DNA from 3 places in the Exiguobacterium sp. SH5S13 genome. Region 3 is predicted to be linked to each of the others. Evidence: predicted binding sites of a transcription regulator. Region 3 holds the regulator's gene; each other region holds the start of a gene.

Region 1 (7,611 bases), on a different contig from region 3:
GCAGCATCGACTTCGGTACGGTGAGGATGTCGAGCAACTCATCGTCCCACTTCTGCTCGTAGATGTTGTACATGAGCGTCCGTGACGCGTTCGAGTAGTCGGTGACGTGCGCGAGACCGCCCGAGAGCTTCCAGATGAGCCACGTGTCGATCGTTCCGAACAACAAGTCTCCCGCTTCCGCTTTCTCACGGGCGCCTTCGACGTTGTCGAGGATCCATTTTACTTTCGTCCCCGAGAAGTAAGCATCGATCAAGAGGCCGGTTTTGTCACGGAACAAGTCCGCATGGCCCGCTGCTTTCAATTCGTCACAGATGCCGGCAGTCTGACGCGATTGCCAGACGACGGCGTTGTAGACAGGTCTGCCGGTCGACTTCTCCCAAACGACCGTCGTCTCCCGTTGGTTCGTGATGCCGATGGCCGCGATCTCTTTCGGGTCGATGTCGGCCGAACCGAACGCCTCGGCCATGACGGCGAGGACCGAACCCCAAATCTCGTTGGCGTTATGCTCGACCCAGCCTGGTTTCGGGAAGTACTGCTTGAACTCGCGTTGAGCGGTCGTGACGATCTTGCCGTCGTGGTCGAAGATGATGACCCGTGAACTGGTCGTACCTTGGTCGATTGCTAAAATATACCGTTTTTCTTTGTCCATATGAATGTGCCTCCTTAGAAGTTAGGGTGATTATGGGACGAGGATACCATAGAGCAACGCGGCGATGACGGCGCCGATGATCGGTCCGACGACCGGGACCCATGCGTAGGGCCAGTCTGACGTCCCTTTGTTTTTAATCGGGAGTATCGCATGCGCGATCCGCGGTCCGAGGTCACGGGCCGGGTTGATCGCATAACCGGTCGTTCCACCGAGTGAGAGACCGATCGAGACGACGAGGAGTGCGACGATGAGCGGGTTCAACCCGTCGGCGAACGTGTTGGCGCCGAACGAGAGTATGGCGAAGACGAGGACGAACGTCCCGATGATCTCTGAGATCAAGTTGAACGGGATGTTCCGGATCGCTGGTATGGTCGAGAACGTCGCAAGTTTCGCACCTTGGTCTTCGGTCACGTCGTAGTGCGGTTTGTAGTGCGCGTAGACGAGACAAGCCCCAATGAACGCCCCGATGAACTGGGCCAGGATGTACAGTGGCACATCAGCCCATGGGAAGGCCCCGCTCGTGGCGAGTCCGATCGTGACGGCCGGGTTGATGTGCGCGCCTCCGTAAATACCTGCAGCGTACACCCCAATCATAACGCCAAAGCCCCAACCGAACGTGATGACGATCCAGCCGCCGTTCTCGGCTTTCGAGTGGCGGAGGACGACGCCGGCGACGACACCGTTACCGAGCAAGACGAGTAGCATCGTACCGATGATTTCGCTGACAAATGCTGACATGTGATACTCCCTTCCTTTCGTATTAGAGTTGACTTACCACTTTTTTATATCCCCTAAATGAAAGCGCTTCGAAACCAAGATATTGAAAAAACCACTTCTCAACGAGAAAAGTGGTTCGGACTGGTAAATCGTTTGGAAAAATCGATGCTGATGCCGACGAGAAATACAGCAAGGGTACTCAAGCTCGCATAAGACAACGGTGTCCACCATGTCGCCCCGAGGTCGAGCACGATCGAGGTGATGACAGCCAAGTAGAGCCAAGCGAGCCGTCTTGAAATCTCGTGGTCCCGATAACGATTCGTGAGCGCTGCACCGAATGGGGCACCGATGAAAGCACCCGTCACCAAGGCGATCGGGGCCACGTAATCGAGCGACAGCGACGGCAGGTAACCGCTGAGCCCGCCGAGCGAGATGAACAGGACGGCGGCGAGACTCGTCCCGACGGCACGGTGCGTCGAAAACCCGAGCCAGCTCACGAGCAGCGGGACGATGATAAAACCGCCGCCGATGCCGAGGAGCGCCGACAAGAGTCCGGCGATCGCACCGATGAAGAAACTTGCGGCAAATCCGGATTTTTTCCGTTTCGACGGCTTCGATGTTTTCTTTAGAAGCGTAACGGCAAAATAAGAAAGGATAAGCAAATAGAACACATTCAGCAACCAATCATACGTCCCGGAGATCGAGAGTACGAGCCGGCTCGACAGCTGCGCAGTGACGGCGCCGGTCAGACCGACCGTGAGACCGGTCGACCACGACACGTTGCCGAGCGACGAGTGCTTCTTCGCGCCGGCCAGGCTCGTCCCGACGACGAACAAAAGTGACGTCGCGACCGCCTCGGCCGCCGAGTATCCGTTGAACAAGAGCACCGGGACGATGATGACACCGCCCCCGATACCGAAGAAACCGGACAAGGCGCCGACGACCGCGCCGAGCGGGATGAAGAGAAGTGACCACATGACGACCCACCCATTTCTGTTTAGATTCCTCCTCACTATAGCGAATCGGGGAGCGGTTTGGGAAGCGTCTCAGAAGCGAATATTTGTTCGTGTATGTGCTATAATCAAGTCAATATGCAAGGAACAGAAAGCGAGGAATATACATGGACAAGATCAATGTTCCGTTCGAATTACATTCGGAATATAGTCCGGCCGGCGACCAGCCGGAGGCGATCCGCCAGCTCATCGAAGGCGTCAATCGCGGCGACCGTTACCAGACGCTGCTCGGTGCGACCGGTACCGGGAAGACGTTCACCGTATCGAACGTCATCCAGGAAGTGAAGAAGCCGACGCTCGTCTTAGCTCACAACAAGACGCTCGCCGGCCAGCTCTATTCCGAGTTCAAAGAGTTTTTCCCGAACAACGCCGTCGAATATTTCGTCAGCTACTATGACTACTATCAACCGGAGGCGTACGTGCCGTCGACCGACACGTTCATCGAGAAAGACGCCTCGATCAACGACGAGATCGACAAGCTCCGTCACTCGGCGACGTCGTCCTTGTTCGAGCGGGACGACGTCATCATCGTCGCATCCGTGTCATGTATATACGGTCTCGGTAACCCGGAAGAATATAACAGTCTCGTCTTAAGTCTCCGCGTCGGCAAAGAGATGGGGCGCGACCAGATGCTCCGCAAACTGATCGACATCCAATATGAACGGAACGACATCGATTTCCAGCGCGGGCGCTTCCGTGTCCGCGGCGACGTCGTCGAGATCTTCCCGGCGTCACGCGACGAGCAGTGCTTGCGCGTCGAATTCTTCGGTGACGAGATCGACCGCATCCGCGAGATGAACCCGCTCACCGGCGAGATCATCGCCGACCGTGAACACGTCTCGATCTTCCCTGCATCCCACTTCGTCACCCGCGACGAGAAGCTGCAAAAGGCGATCGTCAACATCGAGGCCGAGCTCGAGCAACAACTCGAGAAGTTCCGCGAAGAAGGCAAACTGCTTGAAGCACAGCGTCTCGAGCAGCGGACGAACTACGACCTCGAGATGATGCGCGAGATGGGTTACTGTTCAGGCATCGAGAACTATTCGCGCCATCTGAACTTGACGGAGGAAGGGGCGACGCCGTACACGCTCATCGATTACTTCCCGAAAGACTTCTTGCTCATCGCCGACGAGTCGCACGTGACATTGCCGCAAGTCCGCGGGATGTACAACGGCGACCAGGCACGTAAACAAGTGCTCGTCGACCACGGTTTCCGTCTGCCTTCAGCCAAGGACAATCGTCCGCTCAAGTTCGATGAGTTCGAGAAGAAGTTGAGTCAGGCGATCTTCATCTCGGCGACACCGGGCCCGTATGAGCTCGAGCATACACCAAACATGATCGAGCAGATCATCCGGCCGACGGGTCTACTCGACCCGACGATCGAGATCCACCCGATCAAAGGACAGATCGACTACTTGATGGACCAGATCCGTGACCGCATCAAACAGGACGAACGCGTCCTCGTGACGACGCTCACGAAGAAGATGGCCGAAGACTTGTCGGACTATCTCCGTGAAGCGGGCATCAAGGTCAACTATATGCACTCCGAGATCAAGACGCTCGAACGGATCGAGATCATCCGTGACCTGCGGCTCGGTAAATACGACGTCCTCGTCGGGATCAACTTGCTGCGGGAAGGTCTCGATATCCCGGAAGTGAGTCTCGTCACGATCCTCGACGCCGATAAGGAAGGGTTCCTCCGTTCTGACCGGTCACTCATCCAGACGATCGGACGGGCAGCCCGTAACTCGAACGGCCACGTCATCCTGTTCGCCGACAAGATGACCGATTCAATGAAACGGGCGATCGGGGAGACCGACCGCCGTCGCACGATCCAGCAAGAATACAATGAAGAGCACGGCGTCACGCCGCAGACGATCCGTAAAGAAGTGCGCGGCGTCATTCGCGCGACGGTCGCTGCCGAAGAAGACGTGCTCGAGTCGCTCAGCTCGATGAATCAAGACGAGCGCGAGGCGGCGATCGGCAAACTAGAAGAAGAAATGAAACAAGCGGCCCGCGACCTTCAGTTCGAGCGGGCGGCCGAATTGCGTGACTTAATCTTGGAGTTGAAGGTAGGGAATTAAATGGCTGAAAAGAAAAATGCGATCGTCATCAAAGGGGCGCGCGTCAACAACTTGAAAAACATTGATATCGATATCCCTCGTGACCAGCTCGTCGTCTTGACGGGTCTGTCGGGATCAGGGAAGTCATCGCTCGCATTCGATACGATCTACGCCGAAGGGCAGCGCCGTTACGTCGAGAGCCTGTCGGCATACGCCCGTCAGTTCCTCGGACAGATGGACAAGCCGGACGTCGATACGATCGAAGGATTGAGCCCGGCCATCTCGATCGACCAGAAGACGACGAGCCGTAACCCGCGCTCGACCGTCGGGACGGTGACGGAGATCTATGACTACTTACGGCTCCTGTTCGCCCGCATCGGGAAACCCGTCTGTCCGCGCCACGGCATCGAGATCTCAAGCCAGACGATTTCACAGATGGTCGACCAAGTGATGGAGCTCCCGGAGAAGACGCGCCTGCAAATCTTGGCGCCGATCGTGTCGGGACGGAAAGGCACGCACGTCAAAGTGTTCGACTCGCTCAAAAAAGAAGGGTTCGTCCGGGTCCGTGTCAACGGGGAGACGGTCGAACTGACCGATGACATCGAGCTCGACAAGAACAAGAAACATTCGATCGAGGTCGTCGTCGACCGGCTCGTCGTCCGCGCTGACGTCGAAGGCCGCCTCGCCGACTCACTCGAGACGGCACTCCGCCTCGCGGACGGCCGCGCCATCATCGACAAGATGGACGGGACCGAGCTGCTGTTTAGCGAACATCATGCTTGCCCGATCTGTGGCTTCTCGATCGGTGAGCTCGAGCCGCGCATGTTCTCGTTCAACTCACCGTTCGGGGCCTGCCCGACGTGTGACGGTCTCGGTACGAAACTCGACGTCGACCCGGAGCTCGTCATCCCGGACCCGTCGAAGACGCTGAAAGAAGGCGCGGTCGTCGCATGGCAGCCGACGAGCTCGCAATATTATCCGCAGCTGCTCGCCTCGATGTGTCAGCATTTCGACATCGACATGGACGTGCCGTTCGAACGGCTGTCAAAACGTGACCAAGACCTCGTCTTGCACGGGACGGAAGAAGAATCGTTCTTGTTCCGCTACGAGAACGACTTCGGCCAAGTCCGGACGAACACGATCTTTTTTGAAGGAGTGCTCCGCAACATCGAGCGCCGCTATAAAGAGACGACGTCGGATTACATCCGGGAACAGATGGAGACGTATATGGCGACGCACGCCTGCCCGACGTGTAACGGCTATCGGTTGAAAGAAGAGACGCTCGCCGTCAAGATCACCGACCGCCACATCGGGGAAGTGACGACACTCTCGGTCGAGCATGCGCTCGCCTTGTTCGAGTCGCTCATGGACGAACTGAGCGAAAAAGATATCGCCATCGCCCGGCTCATCTTGCAAGAGATCAGAGAGCGGCTCAGCTTCCTGAACAACGTCGGTCTCGACTACTTGACGTTGTCGCGGGCGGCCGGGACGTTATCAGGCGGGGAGGCGCAGCGGATCCGTCTTGCCACGCAGATCGGATCGCGGCTGACCGGCGTCTTGTACGTCTTGGACGAGCCGTCGATCGGCCTGCACCAGCGTGATAACGACCGCTTGATTGCGACGCTCAAACAGATGCGCGACATCGGCAATACGCTCATCGTCGTCGAGCATGACGAGGACACGATGATGGCAGCCGACTACTTGATCGACATCGGACCTGGCGCCGGAGAGCACGGTGGAGAAGTCATTGCCGCCGGGACACCGAAGCAGATTATGAAGAACCGAAAGTCGCTCACCGGGCAATACTTGTCGGGAAAACGGTTCATCCCGCTGCCGGCTGAGCGCAAAGTGCCGGACGAGCGTTTCATCAGGATCGTCAAAGCAGCAGAGAACAACTTGAAAGAGGTCGACGTATCGATTCCGCTCGGTATGTTCATCGCCGTCACCGGTGTCTCCGGCTCCGGGAAGTCGACGCTCATCAACGAGATCCTGTACAAGTCGCTCGCGCACCATATTAACCGCGCCAAAGCGAAGCCAGGGAAGCATAAGACGATCGAAGGGCTGGACCAGATCGATAAAGTCATCGATATCGACCAGTCGCCGATTGGACGGACGCCGCGGTCGAACCCGGCGACGTATACGGGTGTGTTCGATGACATTCGTGACGTGTTCGCGTCGACGAACGAGGCGAAGATGCGCGGTTACAAGAAAGGCCGCTTCAGTTTCAACGTCAAAGGCGGGCGCTGTGAGGCGTGCCGCGGGGACGGGATCATCAAAATCGAGATGCACTTCCTTCCAGACGTTTACGTCCCGTGTGAGATCTGTCACGGCAAACGCTACAATCGGGAGACGCTCGAAGTGAAGTATAAAGGCAAGACGATCGCCGATGTGCTCGACATGACGATCGAGGAAGGACTCGACTTCTTTGACAAGATTCCGAAAATCAAGCGGAAGATCCAGACGATCTATGACGTCGGCCTCGGCTACATGAAGCTCGGACAACCGGCGACCGAACTGTCGGGCGGGGAAGCGCAACGCGTCAAGCTCGCGTCTGAGCTTCACAAACGTTCGACCGGCAAGACGATCTACATCTTGGACGAGCCGACGACCGGTCTTCACGTCGACGATATCGCTCGGTTGTTGGTCGTATTGCAGCGCCTCGTCGAGAACGGGGACACGGTGCTCGTCATCGAGCATAACTTAGACGTCATCAAATCGGCCGACTACTTGATCGACCTCGGACCTGAAGGCGGGGACGGCGGCGGCGCGATCGTCGCGACCGGGACGCCGGAAGAAGTCGCCGAAGTCACGGCGTCGTACACCGGCAAGTATTTGAAACCGGTGCTCGAACGCGATGCGGCCCGGGCCAAACCGAAAGCAGGAAAAAAGAAATAAGTATAGAAATGTTTAGAAACGGGAACATGATTGACGTGTAACCAAATCGAAGGGGGAAACGAACGTGAAACAAGAAATGCGTGAACTGATTCTCCAGCAAGTGAAAGATGGCAAACTGACGATCGAGGAAGGGATGACCCAACTCGAGCGGCTCGAGAAGTTGGAGCCGGAGCGTATGCAAGCGCTTGAAGAACATCAAGAGACGGAGAAGGTCGATGCCTACTCGGTCGAGTCGCTCACGACGAAACTGACGTCAGCGGTCGATGGACTCGTG
Region 2 (7,611 bases), on a different contig from region 3:
TCGACGCGGCTCAATACTTTCCGCCCGAGCGGGACGTTGTCTTTGTTCAAGAGGAGAACCGGCAATTCATTGACTTCGAACGAGCTCGGGAGCGTGTTCCGGAACAAGGCGACGAGCGACAACCCGCCCATCAAGTTTTCAGCGTGCAATAGCTCGATCGACAACTGGTTGTCGAGGAGCGCCGGCAGCCGCTTCGCATGATAGCGGAACATGTACTCGTCTTCTTTCGGAATCCCCATGTCGCTGTCGATTACGAGCGTCAGTTGACGCCCTGTCTCGGTCTTCCCTGTATCGATCTGTTTACGTTTACGAAACCCTAACATATTACTCCTCCTCCAATTGCGTGACGAAATAGCGGTCGAGCTGACATACTTCCGTCGTCACTTCACGGGCAATATTGACATACGTCTGTTCGAAGATCTCAAATCCTTCTTTACCGAACTGACGACTCGGGTCTTCCTGCCCATAACTGCGGAGTCCGATGCCTTCTTTTAATCCGCTCATCGTCGTGAGGTGGTCCGTCCATTTTCCGTCCAACGCCCGTAACAGTGATTCTTTGACGAACGTGACGACTTCCTCGGCTTGAAGACGGGCCTCGGCCGTTTTGACGATGTCGTCGATCCACGGCGCAAGCTCTGCCTTCAATTCCAACGAGTCGGCGATCTCATCTGACCAGACCGGCTCGCGTGTCGTCAAGTAGACGAGGTCTGTCTTCAACTCGTCGAGCGGCCACTCTTCTGGGACGAGCTCGTCCGAGACGTGCATGTCGATACTGTTCGCTAAAGCGAGATGCATCATGCCGAGCACGTTGTTCGTGATCGCCGCAGCGTCGGCGTTGACCGCCTGATCGCGGATCGTGTAGATGATTTTCCGTTGTTCGTTCAAGACGTCGTCGAGCTTGAACAAGTAGTCCCGAATCGAGACGCCGAGTCCTTCGATCGTCGTCTGGGCGTACTCGATGACGTCAGCCGCGTCTTTTGCGGACACTTCGCCACGTTCGTCCGGCTTCAGTTTCTTCTCGATCCGCTCCAGTTTTTGGATCGCGTAACGTTTGACGATCTCATCTTCGAGCGAGACGAAGAACTGCGTCGCGCCGGGATCGCCTTGACGTCCCGAACGACCGCGGAGCTGGTTGTCGACACGTTGCGACTCATGGCGTTCCGTCCCGATGACGAACAAGCCGCCCACTTCTTTCGATTTCGCGTCAAGCATGATATCGGTCCCGCGACCGGCCATGTTCGTCGCGATCGTCACTTTGCCGAAGCGTCCGGCGTCGGCGATGATGTCCGCTTCTTGCGTGACCGTCTTCGCGTTCAACACCTCATGCTGAATCCGCTGTTTCGACAAGTGCTTACTGATGGCCTCGGACTGGGCGATCGACGTCGTGCCGATCAACACCGGGCGTCCCGTCTCATGCAGCTCGACAACTTTGTCGGTCACGGCCGCATACTTTTGGTCGACCGTCATGAAGATACGGTCCGGGTTGTCTTCGCGCAAACGCGGCCGGTTCGTCGGCACTTGGACGACGTCCATGTTGTACGTCTTCAAAAACTCTTGGCGAGACGTCTGGGCCGTCCCGGTCATACCGCCGATGAGCGGATACATCCGGAAATAATGCTGAATCGTGATCTCGGCCGTCGTCTTGTTCTCCTCGGTGATCGTGACGCCTTCTTTCGCCTCGAGCGCCTGATGAAGCCCTTCCGACAGACTGCGTCCTTCCATGATCCGTCCCGTGAACAAGTCGATGAGCTCGATTTTGTCTTCTTTGACGATATAGTCGACGTCGAGTTCGAACAAGACGTTCGCCCGGAGCGCTTGGACGAGGTAGTGATAGAGCACTTGATGCTCGGCGCTGAACAAGTTGTCGACCGCGAACATGTCTTCGATTTTCAAGATTCCGGAGTCAGTGAGCGCCGTCGATTTCGATTCGAGGTCGACTTCGTAGTCCGCCTCGTCGAGCTCGGTGACGACACGTTGCGCCAACTCCTTCAAGCGGATGTGCGAGCGGTCTTTTTGGGCGATGATGAGCGGCGTCTTCGCCTCGTCGATCAAGATGCTGTCGACTTCATCGATGATGGCGAAGTGGAACGGGCGCTGGACGCGCTCTTCCGGTGACCCGACCAAGTGATCACGCAAGTAGTCGAACCCGAACTCGGTCCCGACGCCGTATGTAATGTCGGCCTGGTAAGCAGCGTGCTTGTCGCTCTGTTCCATCTCAGGAACGTTCAACCCGACCGAGAGACCAAGGAAATCGTGGATCTGCCCGATTTGTTTCGCGTCACGCGTCGCGAGATATTCGTTGACGGTGATGACGTGGACGCCTTTGCCTTCGAGTGCTATGACGTAACTCGGGAGCGCGGCGACGAGCGTTTTCCCTTCTCCGGTCGGCATCTCGGAAATGTTCCCTTCGAGGAGGGCGAACCCGCCGATGAGCTGGACGTCATAGTGACGCATGCCTAAGACACGCACCGCCGCCTCACGGACGAGGGCGAACGCTTCTTCGGCGACATCATCGACTTTGGCGCCGTCGGCGATTTTTGCTTTCAATGTTTCGGTATATGTGCGCATCTCGTCGTCCGAGAGCGCCTGCATCGTTGTCTCTAATTGGTTGATCCGGTCGACGCGTCGCTGATAGCCTTTCAAGCGCCGGCTCTGGTCATTCGTCAATTGCTTTACAAACTGAATCACGTTGTAGCCTCCATTTAGTTCACAGTCATTGTCAAATCCATACCCGTCTATTATAGCGAAATTTTGCTCATTTCGGAGACTTTTTTACGAAAACTTCCTAAAAGATGGTTTTTAAATTGTGAAATTCCTATAAAAATTGGGTAAATTTCAAAATATATTTACAAGTTTATTTTCATTTTTCTATTTGAGACGGTTTGAGACCGTGATACGATAAGAAAAACAGAACATTTGTTCGTAAAAAGGAGATGGAATCATGCGCCGGCGGATCTTCTGTGTCGACAGCGTCTCATTTTATGCCAGCTGCGAGTGCGCAGCCCGTAACTTGAACCCGTACAAGGCGAAGCTCGTCGTCTTATCGAACTTACAGGACAGCGGCGCCCTCGTCCTCGCCGCGACCCCGCCGCTGAAACGGCTCGGCATCAAGACCGGCTCCCGGCGCTTTCACATCGACCGCCTGCCTTGGCATGAACGACGGCACGTCCTCTACGCCGAGGCCCGGATGAGCCACTACTTGAACGTATCGGTGCAAATCGTCCACATCCTGCACCAGTTCGCACCGCCTGAGGCGATCCGCGTCTACTCGGTCGATGAGACGCTCGTCGACTTGACGGGGACGGAGCGCTTGTTCGGGAACGATGACCACGTCGCCCGCCTCATCCGCTCGACCGTCTTCCGCTACACCGGCGTCCCGGTCACGATTGGGATCGGACCGAACAACGTCCTCGCCAAACTCGTCCTCGACTTGCATGGCAAAACGACCGGTGTCGCCAGTTGTGCCCTCCACGACGTCGAACGATTGATCCATCCGGCGCCGATCGAGAAGATGTGGGGCGTCGGGGCGAAGATGGCGGTCCATCTCCATCGGCTCGGCATCGACACGATCGGCGACCTGGCCCGTTATCCGCTCGACGTGTTGCACGACAAGTTCGGTGTCATCGGCGCCGAGCTGTGGCACCACGCCTGGGGCATCGACGAGTCGCCGACGATCCTGCCGGCGAGTTCGCTGTTCGGGGCGAAACGCCAACGGCCCCGGACGATCGGCCACGGCATCACGCTCATGAAAGACTATACGACGGAAAGTTCGATCCGACTCGTCTTGCAGGCGATCGCCGTCGAGGTCGGGATGCGGACGCGGCAGTCGGGACTCGTCGGCGGCAGCATCCATCTCGGTGTCCGCTACACTCGGACGAGCGAGCAGCGCGGCTTCAGCAAACAAAAAAAGCTCGCCCGCTTCACAGCGGACGAGCGTGAGTTTTTGCCGGTCCTGTTCCAACTGTTTCTTGAGGCGTGGAACGAGACGGAGGCGGTCCGTTACGTCTCGGTCGCCCTCGGCAAGCTCGAGCCCCGGAGCGACCACGTCCAGCTGTCGTTGTTCGAGGACGAATGGGCCCGGGCCCGTCGGTTCGACTTCCTCGACCTCGTCGATCAATTGAACGTCCGCTTCGGCCGCGGCACGATCCGTCCGGCCTCGAGTCTGCTGAAAGACAGTCCGCTCCGCACACGGCAACGCCTGATCGGCGGACATAAACAAGGAGGTGAACCGTCATGAGCCAGACCCGCTACAAAGACCGCGGTGAATTGAAGTGGATCCCGTTTCTCATGCCCGAACACGTGGCGCTGCTCAAAAAATATTACGCCCACGTCCAAAAGATCGAGCTGCCCGACATCGACGAGCAACTCCTTTATCTGTGGCAGACCGAACTTGAACGGGCCATCCGGGAAGGCGACCAAGTCGAACTGACGTTGTTCGAGGATGGTCTCGCCCGCTCCGTGCGTGGCTACGTTCATGCCATCTATTACGCCGAACGCGAAGTCGAACTGTTCGACACGGACGTGCGCCGCATCCCGTTCAGCCACATCCTGTCGGTCCGTTAAGACGCGTCAATCGCGTCTTGCGTCGTCTCGAACGTCGCAATCCCGTCGAGGACGCCATAGTGATCGAGCGTCTGCCGCACGGGTTCCGATAAGTGGGCGAAGACGACACGACGCTCCGCCGCTTTCAGTTCCCGGACGACCCGGCGGACTTCTTCGACCGCCGTCACATCGATGACCGGACAGCGATGGAAGTTGAAGATGAACACGTCGGGCTCATTATGAATCTGTTGCAGGACGTGCTCGAACATCTCGATCGCCCCGAAGAAGAGCGGCCCTTCGACGCTGAAGACGACTTGGCCGTCGCGCGTCACGTAACGTTCCGTCTGTTCGCGGACGTCGATCGTATCGGCCATCCGTTTCGCGAACAAGGCGAGCGCACAGATGACCCCGACCTCGACGGCGACGACGAGGTCGACGAAGACGGTCAGGCCGAGCGTGACAAGCAAGACGAGTGACTCGGCGGAGCGATGTTTGAGCATCTCGAAGACATGGTGCCGCTCCGACATGTTCCAAGCGACGCGCATCAAGATCGGCGCGAGGGCGGCGAGCGGGACGTAGCTCGCGAGCGGTGCCAACACGAGTACGGCGAGGAGCACCGTCAACCCGTGGATGACACCGGAGCGGCGGCTGACGGCCCCTGCTTGGATGTTCGTCGCCGTCCGGGCGATCGCACCTGTCGCCGGGATGCCGCCGAAGAACGGGACGACGACGTTGGCGAGCCCTTGCCCGAACAGTTCCTTGTCCGGGTTCATCTTCGTGCCGGCCATGCCGTCCGCGACCGCACCTGACAACAGCGACTCGAGCGCCCCGAGGAAGGCGATGGCGAACGCCGATGGGAGCAGCGTCGCGATCAAATCGAGATCGATCGTGAGCCAGTTGAAGTCAGGCAGTCCGCTCGGGATGCCTCCGTAGGCGCTGCCGATCGTCGCGACCTCGCCTGGGATGACGAGGCTGATAAACGTCGGCACGAGCATCGCCATGAGCAAGAGCGGCAACCGGACCGGTAGTTTCGGGACGAGCCAGAGCGTCAAGAAGCCGATGGCGGCGATACCGATCGGCCAGAGGCTCGCCTCGGGGAGCGACGTGACGAGTTTTAGGACGTTCTCATGGAAGTGCGGCGCCTTCTCGAACGTGATGCCGAGCAGTTCATCGAGCTGGTCGACGAAGATGACGACGGCGATCCCCGCTGTAAAGCCGATCGTTACGGCGCGCGGCATGAAGCGGATGAGCCGGCCGACGCGGAGCACGCTCATGAGGAACAGCAAAATCCCGGCGAGAAACGTCGTCACGAGCAGCCCTTCGTAGCCGTGCGCCAGCATGACGCCCGAGACGATCGGGATGAAGGCGCCGGTCGGTCCGGCGATTTGGAACGTCGAGCCCCCGAACAGGCTGACGATGATGCCGGCGATGATGGCCGTATAGAGCCCGTACACCGGTCCGACGCCCGAGGCGATCGCGAACGCCATCGCGAGCGGAACGGCGACGACCCCGACGGTGATCCCTGCCGAGATGTCTTTTTGCCACGCCTCTCGTGTTGTCATGAAGTTGTCCATTCTTGCATTCCTTCTTTCCATTAGGTCGAAAACGAGTTCAGTTTACGCCTGTCCCCGCTCTTTGTAAACGACTCCGGCGAAACGTTAACATAATCGACAAACCAAAAAGACGTATCCATCACGCGATGGACACGTCTTCATTAATTGGTCGGTGCTTCGACGACTTGGTCACCCTCGTCCGACTCTTCCCCGAGCAAACGGACGTGGCGGCCGAATAGCCACATGACGACGAGATGGGCTTTCGCCTGCGTCTTCGTATAGAACCACCACGGCATGGCCGGCACGAACTCATGGATGGCGATAAGCCCCTCGTTCGAGTCCGGGAGTCGCCTGAACTCAAGGCGGCCGGTCTTGTCGTCCTCGGTCAGCTTCGCGAACAGTCCCCCGTCGATCTCGAACGATGCCATGTCGTCCGTCGCCGCATCTTCAAGCGACAGATGGAGTGCGACGAGTGATGGGCGCAAAAGCGCGATCTCCCAATCATCCTGTTCTTTCGTCGTCTGGATGAGCGGATACGCGATCCGCCCGAGCCATTCGAAATATTCGTCGGCCATCCAGGCAGCCGACTTGTCGTCCGGCAGACCGAAGCGTTGGATCGAGCGGACCGTATACTGTTGTGGCGCTTTTTTCGTCTTGCCGGCCGACTTCTGCTTCTCTTCTTCCTCGAGCGCGTGTTCGACCGCTTCCTTGAACGGGATCTCACCTTGCTTGACGCCGTCCGTGTCTTTGGCGACCATGGCGTGATCCATGCTCTCGACGAGCGGATAGACGGTGTCTTTCGGCTCACCGGTGACAGCCATGACCCAAAGCCGTGACAGCTTGATCGTCGGGAACGGGAAGTCGATCATGACGCGACGCTTGCCCATGACGTCAGCCGTATCTTCGATCATCTTCCGATACGTCATCACTTCCGGACCACCGATGTCGATATGATGGTCGTACAACGACTCGGCCCCGACGACCGAGATGAGCGCTTGGACCGCTTCTCGCAAATCAATTGGATGTGTCTCCGTCTTCGTCCAGTTCGGGAGGATCATGACCGGGAGTCGTTTGACGAGTTTCGCGAGAATCGGAAACGACGAGCCTTCCGGACCGATGATGAGCCCAGCCCGGATCGTCGTCACCGGCACGCCTTGCCCGCCGAGGATGCGTTCGACTTCAAGTCGGCTCTTCAAGTGACGCGACAACGTCTTCGACTCTTTCGGGATGATGCCGCTCAAATAGACGATCTGTTCGATATCGTTCGCGCTCATTGCCCGGGCGAAGTTGTCAGCGATGAGCGCGTCCATGTCTTCGAACGTCGCCTGCGTCAACCCGCCGTCCGGGATCATCGAGTGGACGAGGAACATCGCATAGTCCGCTCCCTCGCACGCCTCGCGCGTCTGTTCATACGAGAACAAGTCGCACGACCGCCATGTGATGTGGTCCTCGTCTTCCTTGTTTTTCGTCGAGCGAGACAAGGCGATAATGTCATATTCTTCTTTTAAATGCTCCA
Region 3 (7,611 bases):
CAGGAGATGTATCAAGGCTTTTATATGGCGCCGCACACGGTCGCCCAAGCGTTGAAAGGGGCCCATTTGACGGCGAGCCTGCTCGGCTTGCTCGGCTTTGAGACCGATCCGCATTATACGTCACAGCGGACCGATTTGATTCAATCGGTCACGTTCCGCGACCGCGACAAGATGATCGCGTTCTGTCAGAGCATCCAGATGGCGTCCCCGGTCAACGCCCACGCGCTGCCGGTGCCGGCCTATATGCCAGGCTATGAGGACGACGTCATCATGGCGGCCGGGACGTTCATCCAAGGCTCGTCGATCGAACTTTCAGCGGACGGACCACTCCGGGCGCCGTACACGGCATACGTCCAAGGTGGCTTGACCTATGCACACGTGAAAGTCGCGTTAATGCTCGCCTTGAGCCAATTGCGGACGAAAGGGCTCGTCACATTTGACCGTGAAAATTCAACTCAAACGTTGTAACCGAAATGTCATGTTAACTTTCTTAACATCTATTGACAGGAAAGTTGTCATGTATTATTCTCACATTGTGAGACAGAAAAGGAGGGGTAAGGGATGGCCGATCAATTTCGTCGCTCCAACCCGTTGTTTCCGATTGGGATCGTCCAAGATCTGACGCAACTGACAGGCAGGCAGATTCGATATTACGAAGAACAGGGTCTGGTTTCGCCTAGTCGGACGGAATCGAAACGACGACTTTATTCCTTTAATGATGTCGAACGTTTGCTCGCAATCAAAGATTTCATTGACCAAGGCTTCAACTTGGCGGCGATTCGCCATATGCTCGACAACGACGGTGCCAAAGAGACAGAACAATCTGCTTCTGCGGCTCCGCCAAGCGAACCGCCAAAGATTTCCGAGAAAGAGTTACATCAATTATTGAAAACACAGCTTCAAGAAGCTGGTCGTTTCAATAAAACGTCGCTCATCCAAGGAGAGTTGTCACGTTTTTATCGATGACGCCAGTACACAAACCATTACACAATGTGAGAGGGGACTTTTACCATGGCCAGAAAAACGTTCACAAAAGAAGACATCAAACGGATCGCACAAGAAGAGGACGTACGCTTTATTCGTCTTCAATTCACGGATATCCTCGGTACGATTAAAAACGTCGAGGTGCCAATCAGCCAATTGGACAAAGCACTTGATAACAAGATGATGTTCGATGGCTCTTCAATCGAAGGGTTCGTACGCATCGAGGAATCAGACATGTACCTCTATCCAGACCTTAACACGTGGGTTGTCTTCCCATGGACAGACGGCAGCGGTAAAGTCGCTCGCTTAATTTGTGATATTTATAATCCGGACGGCACACCGTTCAGCGGTGACCCGCGCGGCATTTTGAAACGCAACCTCGAGCACATGCAAAAGCTCGGCTTCTCAGCGTTCAACGTCGGACCAGAGCCAGAATTCTTCCTCTTCAAGAAAGACTTGAACGGACAGCCGACACTCGAATTGAACGACCAAGGCGGTTACTTCGACTTGGCACCGGTCGATTCAGGCGAGAACTGCCGTAAAGAAATCGTTATCGAGCTCGAAAACATGGGCTTCGAGATCGAAGCGTCACACCACGAAGTCGCACCAGGACAGCATGAAATCGACTTCAAATACGCGGATGCGGTAACGACTGCCGACAACATCCAAACGTTCAAACTCGTCGTCAAGACGATCGCGGCGAAGTATGGCCTTCACGCGACGTTCATGCCGAAACCACTCTTCGGTGTCAACGGTTCAGGGATGCATGCGAACATGTCACTCTTTAAAGGCGACACGAACGTGTTCTACGACCCGAACGGTGACATGGAGCTCTCGGATACGGCACGTGCCTTCACAGCTGGTATCCTCGAGCATGCACGTGCGTTCACGGCGATCTGTAACCCAACGGTCAACTCGTACAAGCGTCTCGTGCCTGGATACGAAGCACCATGCTACGTCGCATGGAGCGCCCGTAACCGTTCACCGCTCGTCCGTGTACCGGCTGCCCGTGGCCTCTCGACACGTATCGAAGTACGTTCGGTCGACCCGGCGGCGAACCCGTACCTCGCGCTCTCGGCCCTCTTAGCTTCTGGTCTTGACGGCATCGAGAAAGACTTGAAAGCACCGAAACCGATCGACAGCAACATCTACGTGATGGACAAGCCAGAGCGTGTTGCGAACGGCATCGACGATCTTCCGGCGACACTCTTCGACGCACTCGAAGTACTCCGCGCCGACAAAATCGTCATGGATTCGCTCGGTGACCACATCGGCGAACACTTCCTCGAGTTGAAAGAGATCGAGTGGGACATGTTCCGCACGCAAGTGACGGAGTGGGAACGCGATCAGTACATGACGCTCTACTAAGTCGAATGAACTTGAAAAAACGCTCGATCCAGTTTCTTGGATCGGGCGTTTTTTTAGTCAAAACAAGCGACCACTCGCAATTGAGTGGTCGCTTGTTTTGCGATTAGAACGCACGTTTGAAAAATGTGGACGCATAGTCGAGTGCCGTATGGAGCGTCGTCGCGAACACGAGACCGAGGAAGAACGGGATGCCGTTCAAGTCGAGCCACGTCTTCACAACCGCTTCATACGAAGTGAACGTAAGGATGAGCGCGAGCGGGAAGCCAAGGTAGATGACACGAATGAGATCGCTCAACACCGGCAAGTGCGACAGCGGAGACCGGTGCGGCATCAGCTTCACGTAAGGGAGCCAAAAGCCACGCAGCGGTCCCCACCGATAGTATGCATCCGATTTCAAATCGAGGTCCGGGGAGAGCCAAAACGTCCCGATAAGCGCACCGAGGAAAAGGGTAGTCGGGATATCGACATCAATAAAAGGCGTGGCAATCGCTAAAGCACCGATTGCCACGAGGTTCGTACGCGTATGTGTCTTGCCGCTAGCCATTAATGGATCGTCCGGTATACACCGATGACCTTCCCTAAAATGGATACGTTATCGAAATACATCGCCTCAAGTTCATCGTTCTCCGGCTGGAGTCGGACTTTCGACGCCTCTTTGTAGATCCGTTTGACGGTCGCCTCACCCTCGTCCGTCATCGCGACGACAATCTCTCCATTGTCTGCCGTGTTCTGTTGTCTGACGAGTACGCGGTCTCCGTCGAGGATTCCGGCGTTGATCATCGAATCGCCAGAGACGGAGAGCATATACACGTTATCCGAACCGACGATATGGGCCGGGAGCGGGAAGTGTTCTTCCACGTTCTCGATCGCCGTGATCGGTGTTCCGGCCGTAACTTTCCCGATAACCGGGACGTACATGACCGTCTCACGCTCCTCGATAGACGGGGCGTCCTCGCTCAACACTTCGAGCGCACGCGGTTTTGTCTTATCGCGCCGAATCAATCCACGTTTTTCAAGACGGTCCAAGTGACCGTGCACGGTCGAGCTCGATGCGAGACCGACGGCTTCACCAATTTCTCGGACTGACGGCGGATAACCTTTCGTCCGAACTTCAGCTTTTATAAAATCAAGAATCTGTTGCTGTCTTGCTGACATTTTTTTCAATGGATTTCACCTCGTTTATGTCGAATAACCTGCGAACGCATCCTATTCTTTATGGATTTATTTTAACACAAGAACATATGAGCGTACAAACATTCGTTCGTTTTTTCTTGACCGAACAGAAGTTCTTGTTTTATGATAAGGACAGATAAAACGAACAGACGTTCCTAAGAACGCATATTCTTATATTTGGAGGCGGTTCAAATGAAAGATACAGTCAATGGATTCATATTGGTCGGAATGGTAGTGCTCGGGATGTTCGCCTTTTACTTAGTCGGCGAGTTTCGCCAAGGCGGGACTGTGGAGCCGAAAGTGATGACGGTCGAAAGAAGTATCGAACAAGAAGTTGCGTTCAACGAAGCAGAAACGCTCGAAGCCCAGCTGTTAGCGGAACGTGCGGAAAAAGAAGAGCGGAAAACGACTTGGTTCGCTGCTGAATGATCGATTTGGATTGCGAACACCCGCTCATCCTGTGTATCGTAAGAGGATGACTGGAAAGAAAGGAAGTGACGAGATGCGAGTCGTCATTTATTGTCGCGTATCGACGAACAAGTCAACTCAGGAAACCTCGCTCACGAGGCAAGAAGCAGAATTGTTACAGATGGCCAAACGTCTCGATGCGGAAGTGATCGATGTGATCACCGAACAAGAGAGCGGATTTGAGGTCAATCGGACGGGTCTGCTCGATTTGTTAGAGCATGTGTCGGCGTCAAAGCTCGATGCCGTGCTCGTGAGCGATGACAGTCGCCTCGGCCGGGGGAATGCAAAAATCGCCATCTTGCATACGCTCATGAAGCATAACGTCCGGCTGTTGACGATGCAGTCGTCCGATGAATACGTCGTCTCCGACGCCGAGAAGATGGTGCTTGAGATTGTCAGCGTCGTCGAGGAGTATCAACGGAAGATTCATAACGCCAAGATATCGCGCGGCATGCGCCGTGCGGTCGCGAATGGGTTCAACCCGCAACGCAACATTCAGCACCATGACCAAGGGGGACGGAGCCGGATTGAAGTGCCGATCGAGGAGATCGTCCAACTCCGGGAGCGGGGGCTCACTTTCGCCGAAATCGCGGCCACGCTCCGTGGATTCGGCTACGAAGTCTCGAAAGCGACTGTGAACCGTCGCTATTTGGAACATGTGGCAGTGCCAGAAACTTGATTCCTACGCCCTGATTTTGTACAGTAGAACTACAAATTCAGTAGAGAGGGGGCGAACCTCATGTTAGCACCCGAACAATTGGAGCGGATTAACTTCCTCGCCAACAAGGCAAAGACAGACGGCTTGTCACAACAAGAGATGGACGAGCAACAAGCGTTACGTCAACAATATTTAAAAGCGTTCCGTCAATCGTTCAAATCCCAGATGATGGGCATGAAAGTCGTCGATCCGGAAGGCAACGACGTGACACCAGAAAAACTAAAAGACGAACAGAACCGACACCGTTCTGAATGAACTCGAATGCACATCCTATTTCGTATAGGATGTGCATGTTTGTTATACACGAAGCTCGATAAGGTTCGACCATTCCCTCGAAAACAGACGTATGGAAGTAAACGATTCCAATCAATGTGACATACTATTTAATTAGTTGTGACACACGATTGAGTGTGCTAAAATATGACGGGTAGAAACTTTCTTAACAACAGAGAGGATGAAATTAGTGGAAACAACTACTAAAGAATTATTAGCGATTAACTCGATTCGGACGCTCTCGATTGATGCTGTCCAACAAGCGAACTCAGGTCACCCAGGTATGCCGATGGGTGCGGCCCCGATGGCGTTCACGCTTTGGACAGACAAAATGCGTCACAACCCGAAAAACCCGAACTGGTTCAACCGCGATCGGTTCGTCCTTTCAGCGGGACACGGTTCGATGCTGTTGTACTCGCTGCTTCACTTGTCTGGTTATGACCTTTCACTCGACGACATCAAGTCGTTCCGTCAAATGGACTCGAAGACGCCAGGACACCCTGAGTATCGTCACACTGCAGGTGTAGACGCAACGACGGGACCACTCGGCCAAGGGATTGCGATGGCTGTAGGTATGGCGATGGCTGAAAAACATTTGGAAGCAACATACAACCGCGATGAGTTCAACGTGGTCGACCACTATACGTTCGGGATCTGTGGAGACGGTGACTTGATGGAAGGTGTGTCGGCCGAGGCTGCCTCGCTCGCCGGTCACTTGAAACTCGGGAAACTCGTCGTCTTGTATGATTCAAACGACATCTCGCTTGATGGCGACCTTCATAAGTCGTTCTCGGAAAGCGTAGAAGATCGGTTCAACGCTTACGGATGGCAAGTCATTCGCGTCGAGGATGGAACGGACATCGATACGATCGCCAAAGCGATCGACGAGGCGAAAGCTGAGACGTCGAAACCGACGATGATTGAAGTGAAGACCGTCATCGGTTTCGGTTCACCGAATAAATCAGGTAAATCAGCATCACACGGCGCTCCACTTGGAGAAGCAGAGATCGAACTCACGAAACAGTTCTATAAATGGGAAGGCGAGACGTTCTACGTCCCGAACGAAGTGTACGACTTGTTCAACGATAAAGTCGTTGAGCCTGGCGCTAAAGCTGAGTCGGATTGGAACGAACTCGTCGCAGCCTACAAATCGGCTCATCCTGAGCTCGGTGCTCAGTTCGAACGTGCGATGAACAACGAACTTCCTGAAGGTTGGGATAGCGAGTTGCCGACGTTTGAAATCGGGTCGAAAAAAGCGACGCGCCAAACGAGCGGAGAAGTCTTGAACGCGATCGCAAAAGCGGTACCGACATTGTTCGGGGGATCGGCTGACCTCGCCGGCTCGAACAACACGATGATTAAAGGCGCTGCTGACTTCGACGAAGATCCGGCCGGCCGTAACATCTGGTTCGGTGTCCGTGAATTCGCAATGGCGGCAGCTGTCAACGGGATGGCGCTTCACGGTGGCGTACTTCCTTATGGCGCAACGTTCTTCGTCTTCTCGGATTACCTCCGCCCAGCGGTCCGTCTCGCTGCACTCATGGGAATCCCGTCGACATTCGTCTTGACGCATGACTCGATCGCAGTCGGTGAAGACGGTCCGACGCACGAACCGGTCGAGCACTTGATGAGCTTCCGGGCGATGCCGAACTTGTCAGTTCTCCGTCCGGCAGACGGAAAAGAGACGATCGCCGCTTGGAAACAAGCGATCACGACGACGTCAGCTCCGTCACTTCTCGTCTTGACGCGTCAAGCGTTGCCAGAACTCGCAGGAACATCTGTCGAAGACGCGGCAAAAGGTGCCTATGTCGTCGCAGGTGACTCGAGCGAAGCGGACGTCCTTCTTCTCGGTACAGGCTCAGAAGTCCACGTCCTCGTCGAAGCACGTGAACAACTCGCTTCTGAAGGCGTGAACGCTGCTGTCGTCTCAATGCCGTCATGGGAACTGTTCGAAGCCCAATCGGCAGAGTACAAAGAATCAGTTCTTCCCTCGTCGATCACGAAGCGCGTCTCGCTTGAAGCGGGTGCGACGCTCGGATGGTACAAGTACGTCGGATTCGGCGGTAAAGTGCTTGGAATCGACAAGTTCGGTGCCTCGGCTCCTGGGGACCTCCTCATGAAAGAGTACGGCATGTCTGTCGAGAATGTCATCGACGCTGTCAAATCACTATAATTGTCATTAAAAACGTGTGATGGCCTAGCAATGTCTAGGTCATCACTTTTTTTTCTGACGACTAGCGAATTAGCGTAATATAGTGTATAGTAAAAAACGATGTTTCATATGGTAGAGGAGGTAAAACCTTGAGTACATTATTTTGGATTCTTCTTGTCGTGGCAGCACTCATCGGGGGTATCGCGATCGGATTCTTCATCGCTCGTAAATACATGATGAACTACCTTGAACAGAACCCACCAATCAACGAAGACATGATTCGTACGTTAATGATGCAGATGGGTCAAAAACCGTCACAGAAAAAAGTCAACCAAGTGATGCGTGCCATGAACGTTCAAGCGAAGAACGAAAAAAAATCATAATGAGTCACCGAAGCACTTCGCACCCGCGAAGTGCTTTTTTTTATTCATCTTTTGTTCGACAATCGAACAAACTTTCGCTACCATAAATGAAT

The links. The regulator LexA, encoded in region 3, represses DNA repair genes until DNA is damaged. The targets are predictions, from matches to a motif close to CGAACATATGTTCG.
Region 1: uvrB (excinuclease ABC subunit UvrB) is a predicted target of LexA. The motif match lies at 2,420-2,433, and genes of this name have one in related genera.
Region 2: EVJ30_RS08855 (Y-family DNA polymerase) is a predicted target of LexA. The motif match lies at 2,910-2,923, and genes of this name have one in related genera.

What each region holds. Positions count from the first base shown of each region.
Region 1 is NZ_SJUS01000014.1:20,153-27,763, forward strand. Features, by position in the region: gene glpK (glycerol kinase GlpK) at 1-649, opposite strand, end outside; gene EVJ30_RS08630 (MIP/aquaporin family protein) at 680-1,387, opposite strand; gene EVJ30_RS08635 (sulfite exporter TauE/SafE family protein) at 1,486-2,343, opposite strand; gene uvrB (excinuclease ABC subunit UvrB) at 2,487-4,463, shown strand; gene uvrA (excinuclease ABC subunit UvrA) at 4,464-7,337, shown strand; gene EVJ30_RS08650 (DUF4097 family beta strand repeat-containing protein) at 7,402-7,611, shown strand, end outside.
Region 2 is NZ_SJUS01000014.1:63,173-70,783, reverse strand. Features, by position in the region: gene EVJ30_RS08865 (SLAP domain-containing protein) at 1-323, opposite strand, end outside; gene secA2 (accessory Sec system translocase SecA2) at 325-2,688, opposite strand; gene EVJ30_RS08855 (Y-family DNA polymerase) at 2,942-4,237, shown strand; gene EVJ30_RS08850 (YolD-like family protein) at 4,234-4,563, shown strand; gene EVJ30_RS08845 (SulP family inorganic anion transporter) at 4,560-6,104, opposite strand; gene EVJ30_RS08840 (NAD-dependent epimerase/dehydratase family protein) at 6,257-7,611, opposite strand, start outside.
Region 3 is NZ_SJUS01000002.1:186,553-194,163, forward strand. Features, by position in the region: gene EVJ30_RS02410 (methionine gamma-lyase family protein) at 1-468, shown strand, start outside; gene EVJ30_RS02415 (MerR family transcriptional regulator) at 562-966, shown strand; gene glnA (type I glutamate--ammonia ligase) at 1,012-2,352, shown strand; gene EVJ30_RS02425 (metal-binding protein) at 2,456-2,896, opposite strand; gene lexA (transcriptional repressor LexA) at 2,896-3,516, opposite strand; gene EVJ30_RS02435 (hypothetical protein) at 3,718-3,954, shown strand; gene EVJ30_RS02440 (YneB family resolvase-like protein) at 4,028-4,672, shown strand; gene EVJ30_RS02445 (DUF896 domain-containing protein) at 4,733-4,966, shown strand; gene tkt (transketolase) at 5,166-7,157, shown strand; gene EVJ30_RS02455 (YneF family protein) at 7,286-7,519, shown strand.